3 regions of the Methylobacterium currus genome follow, and region 1 is predicted to be linked to each of the others. Evidence: predicted binding sites of a transcription regulator. Region 1 holds the regulator's gene; each other region holds the start of a gene.
What was found. The regulator LexA, encoded in region 1, represses DNA repair genes until DNA is damaged. The targets are predictions, from matches to a motif close to TGTTCNNNNTGTGTTCNG.
Positions count from the first base shown of each region.

Region 2: the regulator LexA is predicted to act here: its motif matches at 2,707-2,724, upstream of DA075_RS09225 (trna delta -isopentenylpyrophosphate transferase).
Region 3: the regulator LexA is predicted to act here: its motif matches at 3,763-3,780, upstream of parE (DNA topoisomerase IV subunit B).

Region 1 is NZ_CP028843.1:123,304-130,502, forward strand. It holds gene DA075_RS00570 (cupin domain-containing protein) at 137-1,321, shown strand; gene lexA (transcriptional repressor LexA) at 1,400-2,152, opposite strand; gene DA075_RS00580 (hypothetical protein) at 2,369-2,608, opposite strand; gene uvrB (excinuclease ABC subunit UvrB) at 2,754-5,555, opposite strand; gene DA075_RS38070 (PAS domain-containing protein) at 5,628-6,740, opposite strand; gene DA075_RS00595 (LysR family transcriptional regulator) at 6,737-7,199, opposite strand, start outside.
Region 2 is NZ_CP028843.1:1,975,406-1,982,604, forward strand. It holds gene DA075_RS09210 (RidA family protein) at 1-64, shown strand, start outside; gene DA075_RS09215 (response regulator) at 68-478, opposite strand; gene DA075_RS09220 (dienelactone hydrolase family protein) at 589-1,488, opposite strand; gene DA075_RS09225 (trna delta -isopentenylpyrophosphate transferase) at 1,674-2,456, opposite strand; gene DA075_RS09230 (hypothetical protein) at 2,793-3,473, shown strand; gene DA075_RS09235 (hypothetical protein) at 3,623-4,624, opposite strand; gene DA075_RS09240 (AAA family ATPase) at 4,621-6,561, opposite strand; gene DA075_RS09245 (hypothetical protein) at 6,613-6,957, opposite strand.
Region 3 is NZ_CP028843.1:4,624,960-4,632,158, reverse strand. It holds gene DA075_RS21500 (malto-oligosyltrehalose synthase) at 1-1,330, opposite strand, end outside; gene treZ (malto-oligosyltrehalose trehalohydrolase) at 1,332-3,152, opposite strand; gene DA075_RS21490 (hypothetical protein) at 3,348-3,536, opposite strand; gene parE (DNA topoisomerase IV subunit B) at 3,842-5,923, shown strand; gene DA075_RS21480 (outer membrane protein) at 6,240-7,124, opposite strand.

The sequences.
Region 1 (7,199 bases):
TCCGGAAGTCGCATCGCCGGCCAGGCGTCCACCAAACGAAGGACGCCAAGTCGATCCGGAACTCTGATCATGCGCGCGGGCGCCTCAACCGATCAGGACTCGTCGCGATCTCGCGCCCTTTCGTCGAAAGGGCCCCATGGACCAGACCAGCCGCCGCGTCTTCCTCGGAACCCTGGCCGCAGGCGGCAGCTTCGCCGTCGGCGGAGCCTTCGCCGCCCCCGATGACGGTCACGCGGCCGGCGCCGACGTCGCCCCCGCCGGCACCTTCCTGCGCACGATCCCCCGCAAGGCGGGTGAGGCGCCCGCCTTCACGATCTCGCTCGATGCCGGCCCGATCAAGGCGACCTCGGGCGGCTGGGCCCGGGACGTCACGACGCGCCAGCTTCCCATCGCGACCGGGATCGCGGGCGCGCATCTGTTCCTCAATCCGGGCGGCGTGCGCGAGATGCATTGGCACACCTCCGCCGAGTGGGGCTACATCGTCGCCGGCCATTGCCAGGCGACGGTGATCGACGCCGCAGGCGAGATGGAGGTGGTCAATTTCGCGCCCGGGGACACCTGGTACTTTCCCGGCGGCCACGCCCACGCGATCCAGACCCTCGGGACCGATCCGTGCCACGCGATCCTCGCCTTCGACGACGGCCTCTACGGCGAGCACGGCACCTTCGGGCTCTCCGACTGGATGAGCCGCTTCGATCCGGCGATCCTCGGCCACGCTCTCGGCGTGCCGGAGGCGACGCTGGCGGCGCTTCCCCCGGGCGAGACCTACATCATGCAGGGGCCCGTCCTGCCCCTCGACGGCCCGGCCGCGCGCGCCGGGCGGCCCCTCGCGCCGTCGCGGTCGCATCGCTACGGGCTGGCGGGGAGCGAGGCGATCGTGGATGCCGCCGGCAGCACGATGCGGGTGGCGCCCGCGACCGCCTTCCCGGTCTCGTCGGGGATGACAGGCCTCCTCGTCCGGCTCGCGCCCGGCGCGATCCACACCCCGCACTGGCACCCGGGCGCGAACGAGTGGCACTACGTCCTGCGGGGGCGCACGCGCGTGACCTTGTTCGGGCCCGACAAGCGCCTGGCCGTGGCCGAGCTGGGCCCCGGCGACTGCGCCTGCATCCCGCGGGCCTGCGGGCATTCCGTCGAGAATACCGGAACAGAGACGGCCGAGATCGTCGGCGTGCATGACAGCGGCGTCTACAGCGAGACGTCGCTGGCGCTCTGGCTCGCCCAGGCGCCGCGCCACCTTCTCGCCGCCAATCTCGGCCTCGACGAGCAGGGAACCGCCGGCTTTCCGACGGCGTCGCGCGTCTTCAGCCGGCCAGCCTGAGGGCGCCGACGGCTCGCGAGGCATCCGAGCGCAGCATGAAGCGGGCCGACATCAGGCCCGCCTTCCTGTCTGATCGCCTCAATACTTCCGGACCAGGCTCACCAGCCGGCCCTGGATCCGCACCCGGTCCGGCCCGAGCACCCTTGTCTCGTAGGCCGGGTTGGCGGCTTCCAGCGCGATCGAGGAGCCGCGGCGGCGCAGGCGCTTGAGGGTCGCCTCCTCGTCGTCGATCAGCGCCACCACGATGTCGCCGGTATTGGCGGTCTCCTGGCGGCGGATCACCACCAGGTCGCCGTCGAGGATGCCGGCCTCGATCATCGAGTCGCCGCGCACCTCCAGGGCGTAATGCTCGCCGCTGGCCAGGAAGTCCGGCGACATCGCCACCGAGCGGCTCTGGCTCTGGATCGCCGAGATCGGCGTGCCGGCGGCGATCCGGCCCATGACCGGCACGCTGACCGACTGGCCGTTCTCGTCCGACGCCGTCGTCATCGCCGGGATGCCGGCGGGCCGCTTCGGCTCGTGGGCGCGCCCGCCCTCGACCACGCTGGGGTTGAACCGCACCACCTCGGCGCCGGATCCGGTTCCCCCGGATGCGGCCGCGACCGGCCCGGTCCCCGTGTCGGGCAGGCGGATCACCTCGATCGCCCGGGCCCGGTTCGGCAGGCGGCGCAGGAAGCCCCGCTCCTCCAGGGCCGTGATCAGGCGGTGGATGCCCGATTTCGACTTGAGATCGAGGGCGTCCTTCATCTCGTCGAAGGACGGGGGGACACCCGTCTCGCGCATTCTCTGCTGAATGAAGCGGAGCAGGTCCAACTGCTTACGCGTGAGCATGTGACACTCTCATCCCCGCGCTGGCGCGCTCCGGAAACAAATCGCGAACATGGTAAGCGTTCCGCAAGTGTTCCGCAAGCGGGTCTGACACTGCGGCGCGCGAACGCAGCAGAGGGGAGAGAACCCGGCCAGTTCGGGCGATGTCGGACAGGCAAACCGGGCGTGTCCTCGGGGGAAAACCGGCCGGCTCACTGCCGGAGAGACGTTCCGCGGGCGCTATCGGCGGGCCGGCTCCGGCCGGTGCGTGACGAGCGGGTCGGGCGGCGGCTCCGCGGTCGCGGAGAGCGGCCGGTTGACGTCGTCCGCCAGCGAGTCGACATGCGCCGGAGGAGCGGCGGCGACGTCCCTGCCGGCATCGGGCGCCGGGGACTTGCCGGCAATGACCTGGGGCAACCGCAGGCCGGCGGCGGTCGTCTGCGCCGCCTGCGCCAGCACGGGCGCGGGAAGCAGGATCACCGCCACGATGCCGGCACCCAGGATCGACTTCGTCCGACGCTCTCCTCTCGCCGACGGGCGTGGGCATACGAGGAGCCGGAATGGCTCCATCGAAGCCGGTTCGGCATGGCCGGGCGGCTTCCACGACGAGCGCTCCCCTCGCCCCTCAGCCCCGCCCCTTGCGCCCCTTGTATTTCGGCCGCTGGCCCGGGAAGCCCTGCGTCGAGCGGCCGGTCGGGCGTTCGGCGTAGGTGAAGGGCACCTCGCGGTCGGTGCCCGGGCCCATGTCGTCGAGGTCGGGCTCGCGGATGCGGGTGCCCTCGTCGGAGGTACCCTTGCCGCCGGGGCCGTAGCTCAGGGATTCAGGCCCCAAGGAGTCAGGCCCCCTGCGCTTGCGCTTGGCGCCGAAGCGGCCGGCCTCGCGCTCGACCTCGGCCTGTCCGGCCATCGGGTCGTCGGCGATGGCGAGTTCGGTGGCCTGGAGCCGCTTGAGCTCGTCGCGCAGGCGCGCCGCCTCCTCGAAGTCGAGGTCGGCGGCGGCCGTCCGCATCCGCTTCTCGAGGTCGGCCATCACCGCCTTGAGGTTGTGGCCCACCGTCACGGCGGACTTGGCCAGCCCCGTATCGACCTGGACGTGGTCGCGCTCGAAGACGCTCTCCAGGATGTCGGCGATGTTGCGCTTCACGCTCTGGGGCGTGATGCCGTGCTCCGCGTTGTAGGCGAGCTGCTTCTTGCGCCGGCGCTCGGTCTCCGCCATCGCCCGCTCCATCGAGCCGGTGACCTGGTCGGCGTACAGGATGCAGCGGGCCTCGGCGTTGCGGGCGGCGCGGCCGATGGTCTGGATCAGCGAGGTCTCGGAGCGGAGAAAACCCTCCTTGTCGGCGTCGAGGATGGCGACCAGCGCGCATTCCGGGATGTCGAGGCCCTCGCGCAGGAGGTTGATGCCGATCAGCACGTCGAAGGCGCCGAGCCGCAGGTCGCGGATGATCTCGATGCGCTCCAGGGTGTCGATGTCCGAGTGCATGTAGCGCACCCGCACGCCGTTCTCGTGCAGGTACTCGGTCAGGTCCTCGGCCATGCGCTTGGTCAGCGTCGTCACCAGCGTGCGGTAGCCGGCGGCCGCCACCTCCTTCACCTCCCCCAAGAGGTCGTCGACCTGGGAGCGGGCCGGGCGCACCTCGATCACCGGGTCGACGAGGCCGGTCGGCCGGATGACCTGCTCGGCGAAGACGCCGCCGGTCTGCTCCAGCTCCCACTTCGCCGGCGTCGCCGAGACGTGGATCGATTGCGGGCGCATCGCGTCCCATTCCTCGAACCGCAGCGGGCGGTTGTCGAGGCAGGAGGGCAGCCGGAAGCCGTATTCGGCGAGCGTCGCCTTGCGGCGGAAGTCGCCCCGGTACATGCCGCCGATCTGCGAGACCGTGACGTGGCTCTCGTCGGTGAAGACGAGGGCGTTGTCGGGCAGGTACTCGAACAGGGTCGGCGGCGGCTCGCCGGGTTTCCGGCCGGTGAGGTATCGCGAATAGTTCTCGATGCCGTTGCAGGCGCCCGTGGCCTCGATCATCTCGAGGTCGAAGGTGCAGCGCTGCTCCAGGCGCTGGGCCTCGATCAGCCGGCCCATCCGGGTCAGCTCCTCGACCCGCCACTTCAGCTCGTCCTTGATGCCCTTGACCGCCTGCTGCAGCGTCGGGCGCGGCGTCACGTAGTGGCTGTTGGCGTAGACCTTGACGAACTTGAGCGTGTTGATGGTCTTGCCGGTGAGCGGATCGAATTCCGAGATCGACTCGATCTCGTCGCCGAACAGCCCGATGCGCCAGCCGCGGTCCTCCAGGTGGGCCGGCCACAGCTCGATCACGTCGCCGCGCACCCGGAAGGTGCCGCGGGCGAAGTCGGACTGGATGCGCTTGTATTGCAGCGCCACCAGGTCGGCGACGAGCTGCCGCTGCTCGATCTTCTCGCCGAGGCTGACCGTGAACGACATCGCCGTATAGGTCTCGACCGAGCCGATGCCGTAGATGCACGAGACCGAGGCGACGATGATGACGTCGTCGCGCTCCAGGAGCGCCCGGGTGGCGGAGTGGCGCATCCGGTCGATCTGCTCGTTGATCGACGATTCCTTCTCGATGAAGGTGTCGGAGCGCGGAACATAGGCCTCAGGCTGGTAATAATCGTAGTACGAAACGAAATACTCGACGGCGTTGTCGGGAAAGAAGCTCTTGAACTCGCCGTAGAGCTGCGCCGCCAGGGTCTTGTTGGGGGCGAGGATGAGGGCCGGGCGCTGGGTCTCCTCGATGACCTTGGCCATCGTGAAGGTCTTTCCCGAGCCCGTGACCCCGAGCAGCACCTGGTCGCGCTCCTGTCCCTTCACGCCGGCGACCAGCTCGGCGATGGCGCGGGGCTGGTCGCCGGCCGGCGTGAAGTCGGACTTGAGGCGGAACGGGACGCCGCCCTCGGACTTCTGCGGCCGCTCGGGGCGGTGCGGGCGCCACAGCTCGCCGTTCTTGAACAGCGGGTTGCCCTCGGTGAGGAGCCTGGTCAGCGCGTCGACCGTGGCCGAGACGCCCTCGCTCGCGAGCGACCCGCGCTCCTCCACCGCCTCGCCGTCCGGCTCGCGCAGGCCGAGGGCCTGGGCCAGCGCCGGCTCGACATCGGCCGCCGTGCCGTGCGCGAAGGCGGCCTGCGGCGCCTCGCCGAAGCCGGCGGGGGTCGCTTCCTGCACGCGCTTGCCCTTGCGGGCAGGCCCGGAGGGTGCCTTGCCAGAGGGTGCCTTGCCGGAGGGTGGCTTGACGTCGGCCGCGTCCTTGCGCGGACGCCCGCGCTTCGGTGGCTCGGGCGGCGGCTCGATGGCGGGCAGGCGGTCGCGGTTCAGCGCCGGGTTCAAGAGCTCGGCGAGGAACGGATCGAGCGGCTTCAGCTCGGGCTTCGAGGCCTTGCCGGTCGACAGGCGGGGCTTCTTGGGGGCGGGCATGAACCCCATATGGCAACCCCTGCCGGAGCCGGAAAGGGCTCTCGTGACCGCACCTTGACCACCTCGTGCGGCTCACCGCACCTTGGCGACCGCGATCGCGTCGCCCGCGACGAGCACGAAGCCGATGCCGGCCCGGCGCAGGGCCTCGACCGCGGCGTGGCGGCTGCGGGCCGCCGGCCCCTCGTTCCCCTCCTCCAGGCGCCGGATGGTCGAGAGCGAGAGGCTGCTGGCCTCGGCGAGGTCGGTCATCGACCAGCCGAGCAGCCCGCGGGCGGCGCGCAGATGCGCGCCCTGGACCGCCTGCTCCAGGCCGTGCCGCACCGCGCCCGGGGGGACGGGGGCTATGGGGACCGGGCGGATCCGGTCGATCCGGGAATTCAGGCTGGCCCAGGTCTCGATCCGCCCGTCGGTGCCGCGCACCGGGACGAACACGCCCCGGAACAGGCCGCGCTCGCCGCCGGCCAGGGCCAGATGGTTCTCGACCACGAAGGGCTGCCCGGCCTCGACCCGCGAGAGGACGTAATCGTGGGTGCGGGCGCGCTCCTCCGGCACCAGGATCCGGGTCCAGTCGTCGTGGAACTCCTGCTGGGTCAGGCCGGTGAGGGTCAGGAGCTCGCGCGAGGCGATGCGGAGGGAGGCCGAGTAGGGCGAGGCGTGCATCCAAGTCTGCGCCTGCTCGAACAAGGCCCGCTTGCGGCGCTGCTCCTCGCGGTGCAGGCCGGCCATGCGCTCGGCATCCGTCACGTCCAGCACCACCCCGGCCACCGCCCGCGGCCGGCCCTCGGGGGTGAAGTAGGCGGTGCCGCGGTTCGCCAGCATCCGCAGCGACCCGTCGGGCCGGATCACCCGGACGGTGTGATCGTGGAAGACCCCCTCCCGCATCACCACGCTGTTGGCCTCGATGACCGGCCGGTCTTCCGGATGGACGAGGCCGAGGAACACGCCGAAATCCGCCCGCACGCTGCCGGGCTCGAAGCCGAGCAGCCGGTAGAGGCCCGGGGACCAGACCTGCTCGTTGCGGGTGAAATCCCAAGTCCAGCTGCCGGTCAGGCCGTGACCCTCGATCAGCCGCAGGAAATCCCGGTCCGGGAAGTCCAGGCCGGGCAAGACCGCCTCGGTGCGCGGCAGGCCCGTGGCCTGGCGGATCTCCGCCGGGAGGCCGCGCGGCGGGACGAGCCGGCTCACGGCAGCCTCGCATCGATCGGGCGCGGATCGACCGGCTCCGGCCCGGTGGCGGCCCGGGGCAGCGGATCCTCGGCCCCGAGCGGGGCGGGCAGGTCCCGGTCCCAGGGCGGGTCGGCGAAGCGGGCCGCCACGAACTCGACCAGGGCCCGGACCTTGGCGGGCGGGCGGCGGCGCGAGGGCATCACCGCGTGGATCGGCAGGGAGGGGATGGCCCCGAGATCGAGCGCCACCAGGCTGCCGCGGCGAAGCGCATCGCCGACCAGGAAGGTCGGCTGGTAGATCACCCCGAGCCCGGCGGCGGCGGCGGCCACCAGGGCGGCGCCGTTCGAGGCGCGCAGCGAGCCCGAGACCGAGACGGTACTGCCCTCGAAGCGCCAGCCGTCGCTGCTCGCCAGGGTGTAGCCGAGGCAGTCGTGGTCGCGGAGATCCTCCGGGCGGCGCGGCCGGCCATGGGCCGCC
Region 2 (7,199 bases), 1.9 Mb from region 1:
CGGCGTCGCCAGCCTGCCGGCCAATGCGAGCGTCGAGGTCGACGGGATCTTCGAGGTAAGATGACGGTTAGTGCGCGTCGCCGCCGGTGTGGTAGCCGGCGGCCTGCTCGACCAGGGTCAGGATGTCGAGGGCGCGCCAGGGCTTCGGGATGAAGGTGGCCGACATGCGCAGGTCGCTCGGCTGGTCGCCGGCATCGCCGGAAGTGAGCAGCACGTGGACCCGCGGCCAGGTGACGCCGATGATCCGCGCCAGCTCGAAGCCGCCGATCTGGCCCGGTGTCCGCACGTCCGAGAAGACGACGTTCACCTCGTCGCCGCGCTCGCGCAGGATCGCGAGGGCCTTCTCGGCGGTCTCGGCCTCGATGACGCGAAAGCCGGTTTCCTCCAGCAGCGTGGCCGCGAGGAAACGCTCCTCCGGTTCGTCCTCGACGACCAGGATCACGGGCTGTGTCTTCGCGGCGGCGCTGGACTCGGTCATGTGCAGGGAACGAGCTTGCGGCCCACTGGTTGCATAGCTCCCGGGACCCTGTGTTCATCCTTCCCGAGGTGTTGCGGCAATGCAAGGCTCGCCGCAACGCCTCGGAGAAATCAGGCGACGCCGTGATCGCGGAACCACGCCAGCATCCGCCCCCAGCCCTCCTCCGCCGGCCCCTTGCGGTAGCTCGGGCGGTAATCGGCATGGAAGCCGTGCGGCGCGTCCGGGAAGATCACGATGTCGACGGTCTTGCCCGCTTCCTTCGCGGCGACGCGCGCCTTCTCGACGTCGGCGACCGGGATGCCGGTATCGGCGGCGCCGTAGAGGCCGAGGATCGGCGCGCGGATGTCCGGGATCACGTCGGCGGCGGTCTTCGGCTGGATGGCGGTGCGGTTGCCGCCGAAATTGCCGTACCAGGCGACGCCGGCCTTCAGGCTGGCGCTGTGGGCGGCGTAGAGCCACACGGTGCGCCCGCCTCGGCACCAGCCGGTGATGCCGAGCTTGCCCGCATCGCCCTTGGCCTCGGCGGCCGCCCAGGCGGCGGTGGCGTCGAGGTCGCCCATCACCTGCGCGTCCGGCGTCTTCGACACCACCTCGCGGACGATCTCCTGCACGTCGGTCATCTTGGAGACGTCGCCCTGGCGGGCGAACAGCTCCGGTGCCACCGCGGTGTAACCGGCCTTGGCGAGCCGCCGGCAGATGTCCTTGATGTAGTCGTGGACCCCGAAGATCTCCTCGACCACCAGGACGATCGGGAACGGCCCGGGGCCCTGCGGCATCGCCCGGTAGGCCGGCATCGGCCCGTCGCCGACCGGGATCCGCACCTCGCCCGCGACGATGCCGGTCTCGTCGGTGTGGATGGCCTGCGCCTCGACCCGTGTGGTGGCGAGCGTGAGGCCGGTCATCAGGCTCGTCATCACGAAGCCGCGCCGGGAGAAGGGCGGGATCACCAGGCCGTCGAGCTGCTCGAGATCGTTCGATCCACTCGCCCGCGCGTCGTCGCTCGTTGCCATCGCGTCTCCTCCCGTCCCGGCCGCCGTTCGCGCCGGCGCGCGATCATGCGTGCGGGGCTCGCGAGGGCAAGCGCGAACACCTGCCGTCCACGGTCACGATCCGGTCAGGTGCGAGTGATCCGGCCAGACGATGAGGGCCGCCCGCGCGAACGGACGGCCCTCAGGGAGCGGCACCGCGCCGGCGATCACGCCACCGCCGCCTTGCGGGACTTGGCGTTGCTGCGGGCCGGCCAGCCGAGGGCGACGAGCCGGGCCTTGGCGTGCTCGCGCACCTCGTCCCGGACCCCCGGCGGCATCGCGGCCAGCGCCGCTTGCGTCTCGGGGGCGAGCATCAGGTCGGTCACCGCATTGATCGACTGGGCCTCATCGATGCGGGCGGTCAGCTCCGCTTCCGACGAGGCGGCCTCGGCCCGGCCGGGCTCCTCCCCGGCGCGCGACGCGTCGGAATCGTTCGCGGCCTCGGTGTCCCGCTCGGCCTCCTCGGTCTCGCGCGGCTCGCGCATCGGCTCGGGCTTGCGCGACTGGTTCGCCGCCGAGTTCGCCGCCACCAGATCGGGCCGGCTCGCCTTGAACTCGTCGGCCTCGTCCTCGGAATAGAGCAGGCCGTGCAGGCCGGCGAGCTTGAGGATCACCCGGTCCTTGGCCCGCTTCTCCGCCATGGCGAAGACGTAGGCCGCTTGGCGGCCGGAGACGCGGTAGTTCACGCCGATCAGCGCCTCGCCGATCGACCACTCGGTGCGGTCGCCGTTCGGGCCCGGCATGTGGCCGGTCACCAGGATCACCGCCTCGTCCCGCTCCGCCCGCACGATCACCGGGGCGTCGAAGCGGATGCGGGCCTGCACGGCGATCCGCTCCAGGGCCTTGTGATAGATCACGGCCGTGCCCTGCACGCGCCAGACGTTGCCGGCCAGGGGCTCGCCGTAGGTGGCGAGGATGTCCGCGATCTGCTTGTCCGTGGTTGCACTCATCTCGATCGATCTCACCTGCTGACAGCGGCTCCGGACGGGCGGGGGAATCGGCCGGTTCCACATTTGTTCTCTATCACGGCATATGGTGATGCGCGAGCGTTTTCGCGATGCCGATGCCAGAAGAATCGCTGTCGGCGAATGATGTTGTGTCGCGCTCTCGCGCGGCCTCGTCGCCGGCGCAGACGATCCCCCGCCCGGAACGGCTTCGCTGTCACGGCGACGATTGCGGCGGCGTTGCCGGGGACGGGTATGTTCGCTAAATGTTCCTAAAGAGTCACGGCTATAGAACTTTGGCATGACGGCGGACCGACGCCGCTCACCGCCCCGGAGCCCCGCATGAGCACCCCCGCCCTCCTCGATCCGTCGACGCTGCTCGACCGCCCGGGCCAGCGCCGCAGCGCCGTGCGAGGCGGTCCGCCCCGGCGCGGCGCCACCCTCGCGCCGGCGGTGCCGCGCCCGGCCCTGGTGGCGGATTTCCTCGCCATCGCCGCCCTCGACCCGGCGGTGGAGCGCCTGCGCGCCGCCCCGGCCCCGGTTCGCCTGACGCTCGGCGACGCGATCGTCGAGCACGCCGCCGATTTCGAGCAGGTGCGCACCGACGAGCCGGGCCTGCTCGTCGACGTGGTGGCCGAGGGCGATCTCGGGCGTCACCCCTTCCGCACGGCCTACGTGGCGGGCGAGCCGATGGTGGCGGAGGACGGCCGCCGCTTCGTCATCGAGAGCGCCGCGACCCTGCGGGCCGAGCCGCGCATCTCGACCGTGCGCCTGATCATGGCCTGCCGCCGCACCTACGTTTCCGCCGGCGACCGGGTGCGGATCCTGCACCATCTCGACGAATGCGGCACCGGCCGCCTCGTCGAGTGCGCCGCCATGGCGATCAACGCCCAGGACGGCGTTGCCGCGGTGCTGGCCCTCGCCGTCGAGGGGCTGGTGGCGGTGGATATCAGCCGGCCGATCCTGCCGGAGACGCCGGTGCGGCGGCGGGCACTGCCGCACCCGGATCCGTTCGGCTTTTGAGAGCCTATTCGACCGGTCGCGTTGGTTGATCCGGCACGATTACCGGCAACTCTCAAAGTCATCCCGGGTTCTCGACTTCGTCGAGCCTCGGGATGAGGCGAAGAATGCCAAAGGGGCCGGTGGGCACTTTCGCCAAAAACCGAATCGCCTCAAAGCCCTCTCTTCGTCACCGCCGCCTCGACCAGCGAGCGGATCGCCGCCCGCACCGGTTCCGGGGTCTGATCGCGAGAAAACTTCGCCTCGATCTCCTCGCGGATCAGGGCGCCGTCGTCGCTGCGCGCGAGGTCGGTGGTGGTCTCGGCCTGGAGGAGGGAGACGAAGGCGCTCTCGACCCGGCCGATCGCCTCCGGCGAGGCATCGGCGGCGACCTGACGGCCGGTGAGGTCGAACACGTCCGCGGCGTGGGGCAGCCGCTCCTCGCTGAGCGAGAGGTCGCCCGACAGCACGAAGGCGGCCGGGACGTGGGCGATCAGGTCGATCGAGCCGCGGGTGATGTTGCCGGGATTGAACCACAGCGTGTCGCCGATCCGCACGGCGGCGTGACGCTTGTGGACGTGGCCGTTGAGGGCCAGGGCACAGCCACGGATCGCTTCCGGCGGCACCGCGCCCGGATAGCCCGCCCCGAAGGCGAGGTCGTGATGGGTGAGCCAGACGACGTGATCGGCCCCCGGGAAGAGCCCGCGCGCCTCCGACGGGATCGCCTGCCCGAAAGGCGTGGCGCCGAGTCCGATCAGCCGTCCGTCCACCCGGTAATGCGCCGCCGGGCCGGATTCCGGCACCGCGTCGAGGACGTCGCTCACCGCCAGCATCGCCAGGCTGTCGCCGTCGGACAGGCGGGTGTGGCGGATGTCGTGGTTGCCGACATTGGCGAGCGGGCGATGGCGAAAGCCCTTGAGGATCCGGATCAGGCGCGACTTCAGGCTCTCGTCCGGCTCGACCGGCCGCTCGAACAGGTCGCCCAGCAGCAGGGGCGCGAGGTCGCGGTCGTTGGCGAGCGCCACGCAATGCTCGAGCTTGGCCAGGACCGGTGCCGGCCAGTCCGGGTCCTTGCGCCGGCCGGGCCGGCGCGACGAGACGTGCGGATCGCCGATGACGAGGAGGCCGGCGCATTCGACCGGCGCGGCGTCGAGCCGCTCGCGTCCGAGGATCATGCCGCTTCCCCGGTCCGGGCGTGGCGGTGGCCGGCGAGGAGGGAGGCGGGCGCAGCGGGCGTGCCGCAGGCCGGGCAGCGCCCGCCGGTCGAGGCCAGGACCTCCGCCATCTCGGCCTCCGCCGCCGCGAGGCCGTCGCGGGCCGACATCTCCCGGGCCTCGGCCTCCGCGAGGCGGCGGCCGATCTCGGCGAGGCGCCGGGCGGTCGCCGCCGCGTCGGGCCGCAGCACCGGCGCGGGCGGCGCCGGCAGGTCGCGCAGGGCCCGGGCCCGGCCTTCCGCCGCAGCGAGGTCGCGCGCCAGGCGGCGCAACCGGGCGGCGTGGGCGGCGGCGTGGCGCATGTCGCGCGGCGGCGGCGCCTCCGGCGGCAGGTCCGCCAAGGCCACCACCCGCCCCTGCGCGGCGGCGAGACCGGCGGCGGCGACGAGGACCCGGCGGCCGAGGGCTTCGCGGTTGCGGGCCTCGGCGAGAGACCGTCCCAGCTCGGCCCCGACCTCCGGCCCCGGCAAATCCGCGAGCGCCCGCGCCCGGGCGGCGGCGCCGGTCGCGAGGCGGGCGGCGCGGGACAGCCGATCCGCCAGGGCCGCTCGCTCGCGCAGGCGCGCGGCCTCCTCCGCGAGAGCGCCGGCCTGGTCGTGCAGGCCGTGCAGCGCCTCCGCCAGGGCGTCGAGACCCTCGAGGGCGGCGAGCGCCTCGCGCAGGCGGGTGATCTCGCGCTCGCCCTCGCGGATCGTGCGCTGGTCCTCGGTGACGCGCTCGCGCTGCAGCGCCTGCATGTCGCGGATCAGCCCGGCTTCGCGGCCGATCGACAGCACCGCCGAGCGCCGGGCCGGTTTCTCGCCGAGCAGGAAGACCGGGAACTTCTGGTGCGCGACGTGGACGTCCAGTTCCTCGACCCGGGTGATGCCGAACAGGTGCTCGACCCAGGGAGGCACGTCGCGGCCGCCAGTCTCGAGGGTCGTGCCGTTCTCCTGCACCAGCGTCCCGTCCGCCTCATGCAGCGACCACAGGTTGACCGGGGTGCGCTTCGGCTGCCGGACGTAGCGCAGGGTCCGGCCATGGGCGACGCCGATCTCGACCCGTGCCGAACCGGCGCCGGCCCGCACAAGACTGTCCCGCACCTCGCCATAGAAGACCGCGCGCAGGGCCCGGATCACCGTCGACTTGCCGTGGTTGTTGGGGCCGACGAGGGCGTTGACGCCGGGCGAGAGCGGCAGGGTCGCATCACGAAAACCCTGGACGTCGATCAGGCGGATGAAGCGGAAGCCCGGCATCCCGGGCGTCCACTGCGCCGCGCAAGTGCCGGCCGGCCCCTCGATCGCGACCCCGGTCTCGGGCCGCCCGGCGATGCGGCTCACCGTCAGGCCCGCATCGAACCCCGCCACGTCGTGATGCGAGATCGCCAGGCACTGCACCCCGAGCCGGGCGGCGCCGTCGTCGAGCACCCGGTAGAAGGCCGGCACCCGCTCCGGCGCGATCCAGCAATCGGCCTCGTCGAGGGCGAGGAAGCGGCCGACGCCGGCCTTGACCACAGCGATCAGGCGGAGCGCCATGCCGACCACGTTGGTCATCGCGCCGCCATTGTCCTCCAGCACGTCCTCGCGCCCGCCATCCGGGCGCTCGACCCCGATATCGAGGGCCGGCAGGCCGCGCTCGGTGGTGAGGTCCAGGCGTACCGGCTTCTCGCCGGGCAGCACCTCCTGGACCAGGGCGGTGAGCAGGGTCTCGAAGGTCGCGACGCTGCGCCGGTTGGCGTCCTGCTGCAACTCGCGCAGGTAGGTGTCGACGGCGTCGCGCTGGGCGAGACGTCCCTTGGCGGCGGCGACGAGCCTCGTGCGCTCCGCGAGCGCCTTCCGGTCGCCGTCGCGGGCCGCCTCCAGGCGGGCGAGCAGGCGGCCGGCGCGGGTCAGCGCGTCCTGGATGTCGGCAGGGGTCACGGGCGTCTCGTCACGGGCGTCTCGTCACAGGCGTCTCATGCGGCGGGCGTCTCAGCGGCCCGGATCGAGGGCATCGAGGCGGTCCTGGACCGCCCGCAGGGCCTGCGCGAAGGCCTCGACCCGGCGGGCATTCTCAGCCCGCGCCGCCTCGATCATCCGGCGGATCTCGGCCTCGTCGTCGGTACCCAGCTCCTCGCGGGCCTGGGCCCGGGCGGCGGCCAGCTCGGCGGTCAGGCGCTCGACGTCGCTCTCGGCCCGGATCCGGTCGGCGCGCAGGCGCTCGTAGGCCGGCTGCAGCGCCTCGAGGCGGCGCAACGCCTCGATGTCGGGGCTCGGCTCCCGCGAACCCGGCTCCTGGCCCTTGCGGCTGCGCTCCATCTGGTTCCTCGTGTTCATCTCCGCGGGATCGCCCTCGCCGGGCAGGCAGACAGCGCGCCCGGACGGGCGCCGGCGCAACCTCCCGGTCGAGGCTCCGCGCCGGCTTCCGATCCGGGTGACGTGGCATTCCGCCCGCGCTTTGGCAACGCCGCGCGGGTTCGAGAAATGTTCGTCGATGCCTGTTGACGACCTGTGCAAATCAGCCCAGTGTTCCGGAAATGTTCCACACGGCGAGCCGATCCGGGAGGCGGCGCGGCGTC
Region 3 (7,199 bases), 2.1 Mb from region 1:
CCGCGAGGCCGTCGCGCTCCAGCTCCAGGGGATCGAAGGGCGGCAGGCCCCAATCCTGGCCGTTCGGGGCCAGGATGTCCGGCGGCGCGCCGATCGACAGCCCGGCGGCGAAGCGCTCCGGATGCGACCAGATCTCCGAGCCGCCCCGATCCGCCCCGACCGCGAGGTCGCGGTAGAGCCCGAGCCGCATGCCCGAGGCGAGGCCCTGCGCTGCCGCACGGGCGAGCTGCCGGTCGGCGAGGAATTGCAGCCAGGCGTGATAGGCGACCCGCTCCTGGTGCTCGTCCGCGAAGGCCATGACCTCCGGGGTGCCGTTGCGGCGGTAGGCCTCCGGCCAGTCGCCGAGCCAGTGGGCGCCTTCCTTGGAAAAATGCTCCGCCAGGGCCTCGAAGGTGGCGTGGGCCTCCAGGGTCTCACCACCCGCGGCCCGGAAGGTGAGGAACTCGGTGTCCCGCCCGGCCCGGGCCGGCGAGTCCTGCCACAGGGCTTCGAGCACCGGGCTCAACACCTGCCAGACGCCCGCATGGTCGACGAGCGAGGCGTCGCGCAGGCGCGCGATCTCGGGCGCGGCGTCTTTCAGGAGGCGCTCGGCCCGGCTGCCGGCGAGGCCCGGCAGGGAGGCCGGGTCGATATAGAGGGTTTCGAGGAACAGCCGCGAGGACGGCGAGTAGGGCGAGACCTTCTGCCGGTCGGTCGAGAAGAGGGCGTGGACCGGGCTCAACCCCAGGAAGGCCGCGCCCCGCGCCCCGGCATCCGCCGCGGCCCGGCCGGCATCGGCGTAGGTGCCGATGCCGAGATTGTCCTGCGAGCGCAGGCCGTAGAGCTGGGCCGCCAAGCCCCAGTCCCGGGCGCCCTCGTCGCCGAGCGCCCGCGGGCGCCAGCAGCGCTGCGGGGCGGCGATCACCGTCGCCTCGGCGCGCTGGTCGCCCAAGCTCACGGTGAGGCGATGGTAGCCGGGGGTGAGCGGCGGCAGCTCGATCGCGTCGGTCTCCGCCGTCAGGGCCACGCGCCCGTCGCGGGCCGTGCCGCGCTCGTCGGTGACACGCCAGCTCACCGTGCCGGACGCTCCTCCCGGCCGGACCGGCACCCGTGCGCCGCGCCGCGCCTCGACCGGCACCAGGGGGGGCACCAGGCCGTGGCGCAAGGAGCGGATGCGGTCCAGGCTCGCCTGCGCCTCCGCGTCGGTCCCGGCCGGGAGGCCGAGGGCGGCGAGCAGCCCCTGGCGCACCGCGAGCGGGGTCTCGACGCGCCGGCCGAAGGCGTCGGTGTAGTCGGCGGCGATGCCCGCCTCATCGGCGAGCCGCGCGACGACATCCTCGGTCACGGCCATCTCAACGCACCTCTTTCACGAACACGCCCGACCAGGCGGGCAGGACCAGGGCGCCGTCCTCGTCCTGCGAGACGGACGGCGAGCGCCAGATGACGCGGCCGGGCAGCGGCCCCGGCTCGTACGGCTCACCGCCGAACACCCCGACGAAGCGCAGCGTCCCGCCGGCGAAGGACCAGGTTACGTCGATCACGTCGGGCCGGGGCAGCGCGAAAGCACCGCCCTGCCAGGCGGTCTTGGTCAGCGGCACCACCTCGCGCTGGCGCAGGGCCAGGAGCGCCGTCGTATCGGACAGGATCTCGCGATGCGGTGAGCGGTCGCGCTCCGCCCAGTCGAGCTTCGAGCGCCGGAACGTCGCTTCCGCCGTCGGATCGGGGATCGTCTTCGCCTTCTCCTCGTCGGCGAAGGCCGCGAAGCTCTTGAACTCGCGCCGGCGGCCGTCCCGCACCGCCTTGTTCAGCTCCTCGTCGGGGGCGAAGTCGACGAAGAACAGGAACGGCGTCGAGGCCGACCATTCCTCGCCCATCCACAGCATCGGGATCTGCGGGCTCAAGAGCAGACCGGCCCGGGCGAGCGCCAGCCTGTCGGCATCGGCAAGGTGGCTCAGGCGCTCGCCGAGCGCCCGGTTGCCGACCTGGTCGTGGTTCTGCAGGAAGGTGACGAAGGCGGACGGCGGCAGGTGCCCCGAAGGCTCGCCGCGGGGGTGATTATCGAGCGTCCTGAACGGCTCGCCCTGGTAGGCGAAGCCCTCCGCGAGGCTGCGGGCGAGATGGGCGGCCGGCTTGTCGGAAAAACTCTCGTAGTAGCCGGAATCCTCGCCCGTCAGCAGGATGTGCCAGCCGTGATGGGTGTCGTCGGCCCACTGCGCGCTGTGGAAGCGCGGCTGGCCCGTTCCGTCCCGCTCCAGCCACGAGGCCTGGTTGGCCTCGTTCTCCAGCATCAGGTGGATCGGCCGCTCGGGAACGGCGCTGCGGATCCGCTCGGCCAGCTCGCCGAGGAAGTGTTTTTCGGAATCGTCCAGGATCGCGTGGACGGCGTCGAAGCGCAGGCCGTCGATGTGGAACTCCTCGATCCAGTACAGCGAATTATGGACGAAGTAGTCCCGCACCACCTCGCCGCTGGTCTTGCCGTCGAAGTTGATGCCCGCGCCCCATGGCGTCTGATGGCGCTCGGTGAAGAACGACTTGGCGTAGGCGTGGAGATAGTTACCGGCGGGGCCGAAATGGTTGTAAACGACGTCGAGGAAGACCATCAGGCCAAGGGAATGGGCCCGGTCGACGAGGCGGCGCAGGTCGTCGGGCGTGCCGTAAGCGGAATCCGGCGCGTAGGGCAGCACGCCGTCATAGCCCCAGTTGCGGCTGCCCTTGAAGTCGGCGAGCGGGAGCAGTTCGAGCGCCGTGACGCCGAGGTCGCGCAAGGAGTCGAGCTTGTCGGTCAGCGCCGCGTAGGTCCCCTCCGGCGTCGCGGTGCCGACATGGCACTCGTAGATCACCGTCTCCTCGAACGGGCGCCCGGCCCAGGCGCCGTCGGTCCACGCGAAGGAAGCGGGGTCGACCACCTCGCTCAAGGACGAGACGTCCTCCGGCTGGAAGCGCGAGGCCGGATCGGGCACCACGAGGTCGCCGTCGATCCGGTAGCCGTAGCGGGCGCCGGCGCGCACGCCCGGCACCGTCAGGCGGCGCCAGCCTTCGCCCTGGTCGTCGAGCGGATGCTCCTCCCCGTCGAGCACCAGGGCGACGTTCGTCGCGGTCGGTGCCCAGAGGGCGAAGCGCACGCCCTCCGGTCCGATCTGCGCACCGAATGGCATGCTGTGGGCGCGCCGCATCGGGCCACCATCCTTTGAAAGCAAGAGTGTGCGAACGGCGTGGGGCGCCGCTCAGGAAATTCGGTGGATTCGGGCCGGTTCCGCGAGCCAGTTCCGCGCTGCGAAAGCCGCGCTGCGAAGCGGGAGCTAAGGCGGCCCTCGCCCGCGGCAATGGCCGGATCCGGCGGTCGCTGGGGATGGCCGCGCGCGGGGTCTTCAGAACGCCCAGGCGAGGGTCGCGGCGAAGGCCGCCGCGACGGCTGCGCCGGTCGCCGTCATCGTGACGCGCCCGAACCCGAGGGCGGCTGCGGCGACGCCCTCCTCGGCGAAGCCGAAGGCCTGGCCGGCCGCCTGCTCGGCGCGGGCGAGGGAGAGATGGCGGGCGTGGCGGGTGACGGCTTTCATCGTCGGAACGCTCCTGCGGCACGGTCCTCCCGTCCGGCGTCGGGAGCGGCCATCCGGACAACGGGCGGTCACAGTCGAGGTTCCGGGGGGTAGCGCGCGCGTCACCAGGCTTTAAGGGAATTTGTTTACGTCTCGGTGACTCTGGTACGGGTTCTGCTGCGCGGCGATTCCGCGCCGCCCGCCCATGCCCGTTCGCCACACCCCGAAGCCGCGCAAAGGCTCTTTTTGTTCCGCGTTTGTTCCGGTATAGGGAAAGGATGACCTCGAATGCTGCCAGAGCCCTTCCCCCACCGCGAGGCCGTCGCGTGAGCGAGGCCGCACGAGACCTGTTCGGTCCGGGGGGCAAGACCCCCGGGACCCCGTCGCCCGGCGCCAAGCCGCCGGCCAAGCCGTCGGCCGAGCCGAAGCGGCTGAAGCCCGTCGCCGTGCCCGCGTCCGCGGAAGCGGCGGAGGCCGGCTACGACGCCTCGGCGATCGAGGTGCTGGAGGGGCTGGAGCCGGTGCGGCGCCGGCCCGGCATGTATATCGGCGGCACCGACGAGAAGGCGTTGCACCACCTCTTCGCCGAGGTGATCGACAATTCCATGGACGAGGCGGTGGCGGGACATGCCAGCTTCATCGAGGTGGAGCTGGAGGAGGGCGGCTGCCTCGCGGTGACCGACAATGGTCGCGGCATCCCGATCGACCCGCACCCGAAATTCCCCGGCAAGTCGGCGCTCGAGGTCATCATGACCACGCTGCATGCCGGCGGCAAGTTCGACTCGAAGGTCTACGAGACCTCCGGCGGCCTGCACGGCGTCGGCATCTCGGTGGTGAACGCCCTCTCGGACGTGCTCGAGGTCGAGGTCGCCCGCAACCAGACCCTCTACCGGCAGACCTTCTCCCGCGGCCACGCGCAGGGGCCGATCGAGACGGTCGGGCGGGTGCAGAACCGGCGCGGCACCAAGGTGCGCTTCCATCCGGACGCGGAGATCTTCGGCGAGCACAAGTTCGATCCGCGCCGCCTGTTCAAGATGGCGCGCTCGAAGGCCTACCTGTTCGGCGGCGTCGAGATCCGCTGGCGCTGCGCCCCTGCCCTGCTGGACGGCATCGACAACGTGCCGGCCGAGGCCGTGCACCGCTTCCCGGCCGGCCTGAAGGACTATCTCGCCCGCGAGATCGACGGCAAGGAGCTGGTCGCCGACAACGTCTTCGCCGGCAAGGTCACCAAGCCCGGCAGCCACGGCTCCCTCGAATGGGCGGTGGCGTGGCTGTCCAACGACGACGGCTTCTCGTCGTCCTACTGCAACACGATCCCGACGCCGGAGGGCGGCACCCACGAGAGCGGGATGCGGGTGGCCCTGCTGCGGGGGTTGCGCGACCACGCCGAGCGGGTCGGCCAGGTCAAGCGGATGGCCTCGGTCACCGCCGAGGACGTGATGGCGACCTGCGCGGCGATGCTGTCGGTCTTCATCCGCGAGCCCGAGTTCCAGGGCCAGACCAAGGACAAGCTCGCGACGCTGGAGGCCTCCCGCATCGTCGAGGCGGCAATCCGCGACGCCTTCGACCACTGGCTCGCCGCCTCGCCGACCCAGGCCAACAAGCTCCTCGACTGGGTGATCGACCGGGCCGAGGAGCGCCTGCGCCGGCGCCAGGAGAAGGAGGTCGCCCGCAAGACCGCGACCCGCAAGCTGCGCCTGCCGGGCAAGCTCGCCGATTGCTCGAAGGCCGGGGCCGCGGGCTCCGAGATCTTCATCGTCGAGGGCGATTCGGCCGGCGGCTCGGCCAAACAGGCGAGAGACCGCGCCACCCAGGCGATCCTGCCCCTGCGCGGCAAGATCCTCAACGTCGCCTCGGCGAGCCGGGACAAGCTCGGGGCGAACCAGCTCCTCTCCGACCTGATCCAGGCGCTAGGCTGCGGCATCGGCAACCAGTACCGGCACGACGACCTTCGCTACGAGAAGGTCATCATCATGACGGACGCCGACGTCGACGGCGCCCATATCGCCTCGCTCCTGATCACCTTCTTCTACCGGCAGATGCCGAAGCTGATCGAGGGCGGCCACCTCTACCTGGCGGTGCCGCCCCTCTACCGGCTGACGCAAGGCGCCAAGAGCGCCTATGCGCGCGACGATCGCCACAAGGAGCAGCTGCTCAAGACCACCTTCAAGTCGGGCAAGGTCGAGATCGGGCGCTTCAAGGGCCTCGGCGAGATGATGCCCGGCCAGCTCAAGGAGACGACGATGGACCCCAAGAAGCGCACGCTCCTGCGGGTCGAGGTGGTGGAGGAGGCACGCGATGCCACCGGCGACACGGTCGAGCGGCTGATGGGCAACAAGCCCGAGGCCCGCTTCGCCTTCATCTCCGAGCGCGCGGTCTTCGCCGACGAGATCGAGCTCGACATCTGATACCGCAGCGCCTTCGAACGGACCCGTTCGAAGGCGCTGGCTAAGCCCGAACGGGCGTCGGCGCCGATGCGCCGGACGCCTTGGCATCGACGTGTCGATGCCAAGGCGCGAGGGTATGAGATCCGCCGGGGACGGCGCGGCCGTTCCCGCAGCGAGCACGACGTGACGAAAGCCCGTCCGCACCAGCGGCCGGGCTTTCGTCGTTGCAGGTCGGCGCGTCCGAGACGGAGCTTCCCGCGATAGGGAGCGCTTCTGGAACGCGAAAAGCCCGGCCGTGAGGCCGGGCTCCGCTCCGTCGGGCGACGGAGTGCGACGACTAGAAGCCGTTGAACTTGTAGTTCAGGCCGGCGCGGACGACCGCGAACTCGGTGTCGCGACGGGTCTGGCCCGGGTTGACGACGACCACGCCCGGCGACGAGGTGGTGATCACCGTGCCGGCGTTGTTCACCGCGAAGGCGCCGTTGTTGCGGTTGCCCTGATCCAGGTTCACGTACAGGCCTTCGACCTTCAGGGTCACGGCCGACGAGCGGAAGAAGTTCAGGAACGAGTCGGTGGGCAGAGCGTACTCGACGCCGCCGCCGACGACCCAGCCGGTCTGGAACTCGTCGCGCGAGCTGTTCGGCAGGCCGAAGTCGCGACCGCCGCCCGAGCCGTAGGCGAAGCCGCCGGTGGCGTAGACGAGGGTGCGGTCCCAGGCGTAGCCGAGACGGCCGCGCACGGTGCCGAAGTAGTCGAGGCCCGACAGGCCGTTCGGGTTGAACACCTGCTGCGCGGCGAGCGGCGAGGTCGAGACGAAGCGGTTCCGGTCACGACCGAAATCGACGTACTGGGCGTCGGCCTCGATGCCGACGACCACGCCCGAGCCCGGGGTGAACTGGTAGTTGTAGCCGATCTGGCCACCGCCGACGAAGCCGTCGGTGCTGTTGCGGCCGCCGAAGGCGATGACCGCGGTGCCCGGGACGCCGCCCGGACCAGCGCCGATCAGGCCGGTGCGGTTGTCGATCCCGACGACGGGACCAGCGCGGCGGTCGTCAGTGCCGAAGCCGTAACCGGCGTTGAAACCGGCGTAGAAGCCCGTCCAAGTGAAGACCGGCACCGGCGTGAAGACCGGCGGGGGAGCCGCGCGGCGCGGCAGGTCGGCAGCCGAGGCAGCCGCGGACAGGCCGACGAGGGCCACGGAGGCGAGGAGGATCTTCTTCATTCTCTGACTGGTCCTGATTGGCGAGAGCCGGCGCGCTTCTATCCCCGGTCGGTCACCCGGTCTGTCGCATTCCTG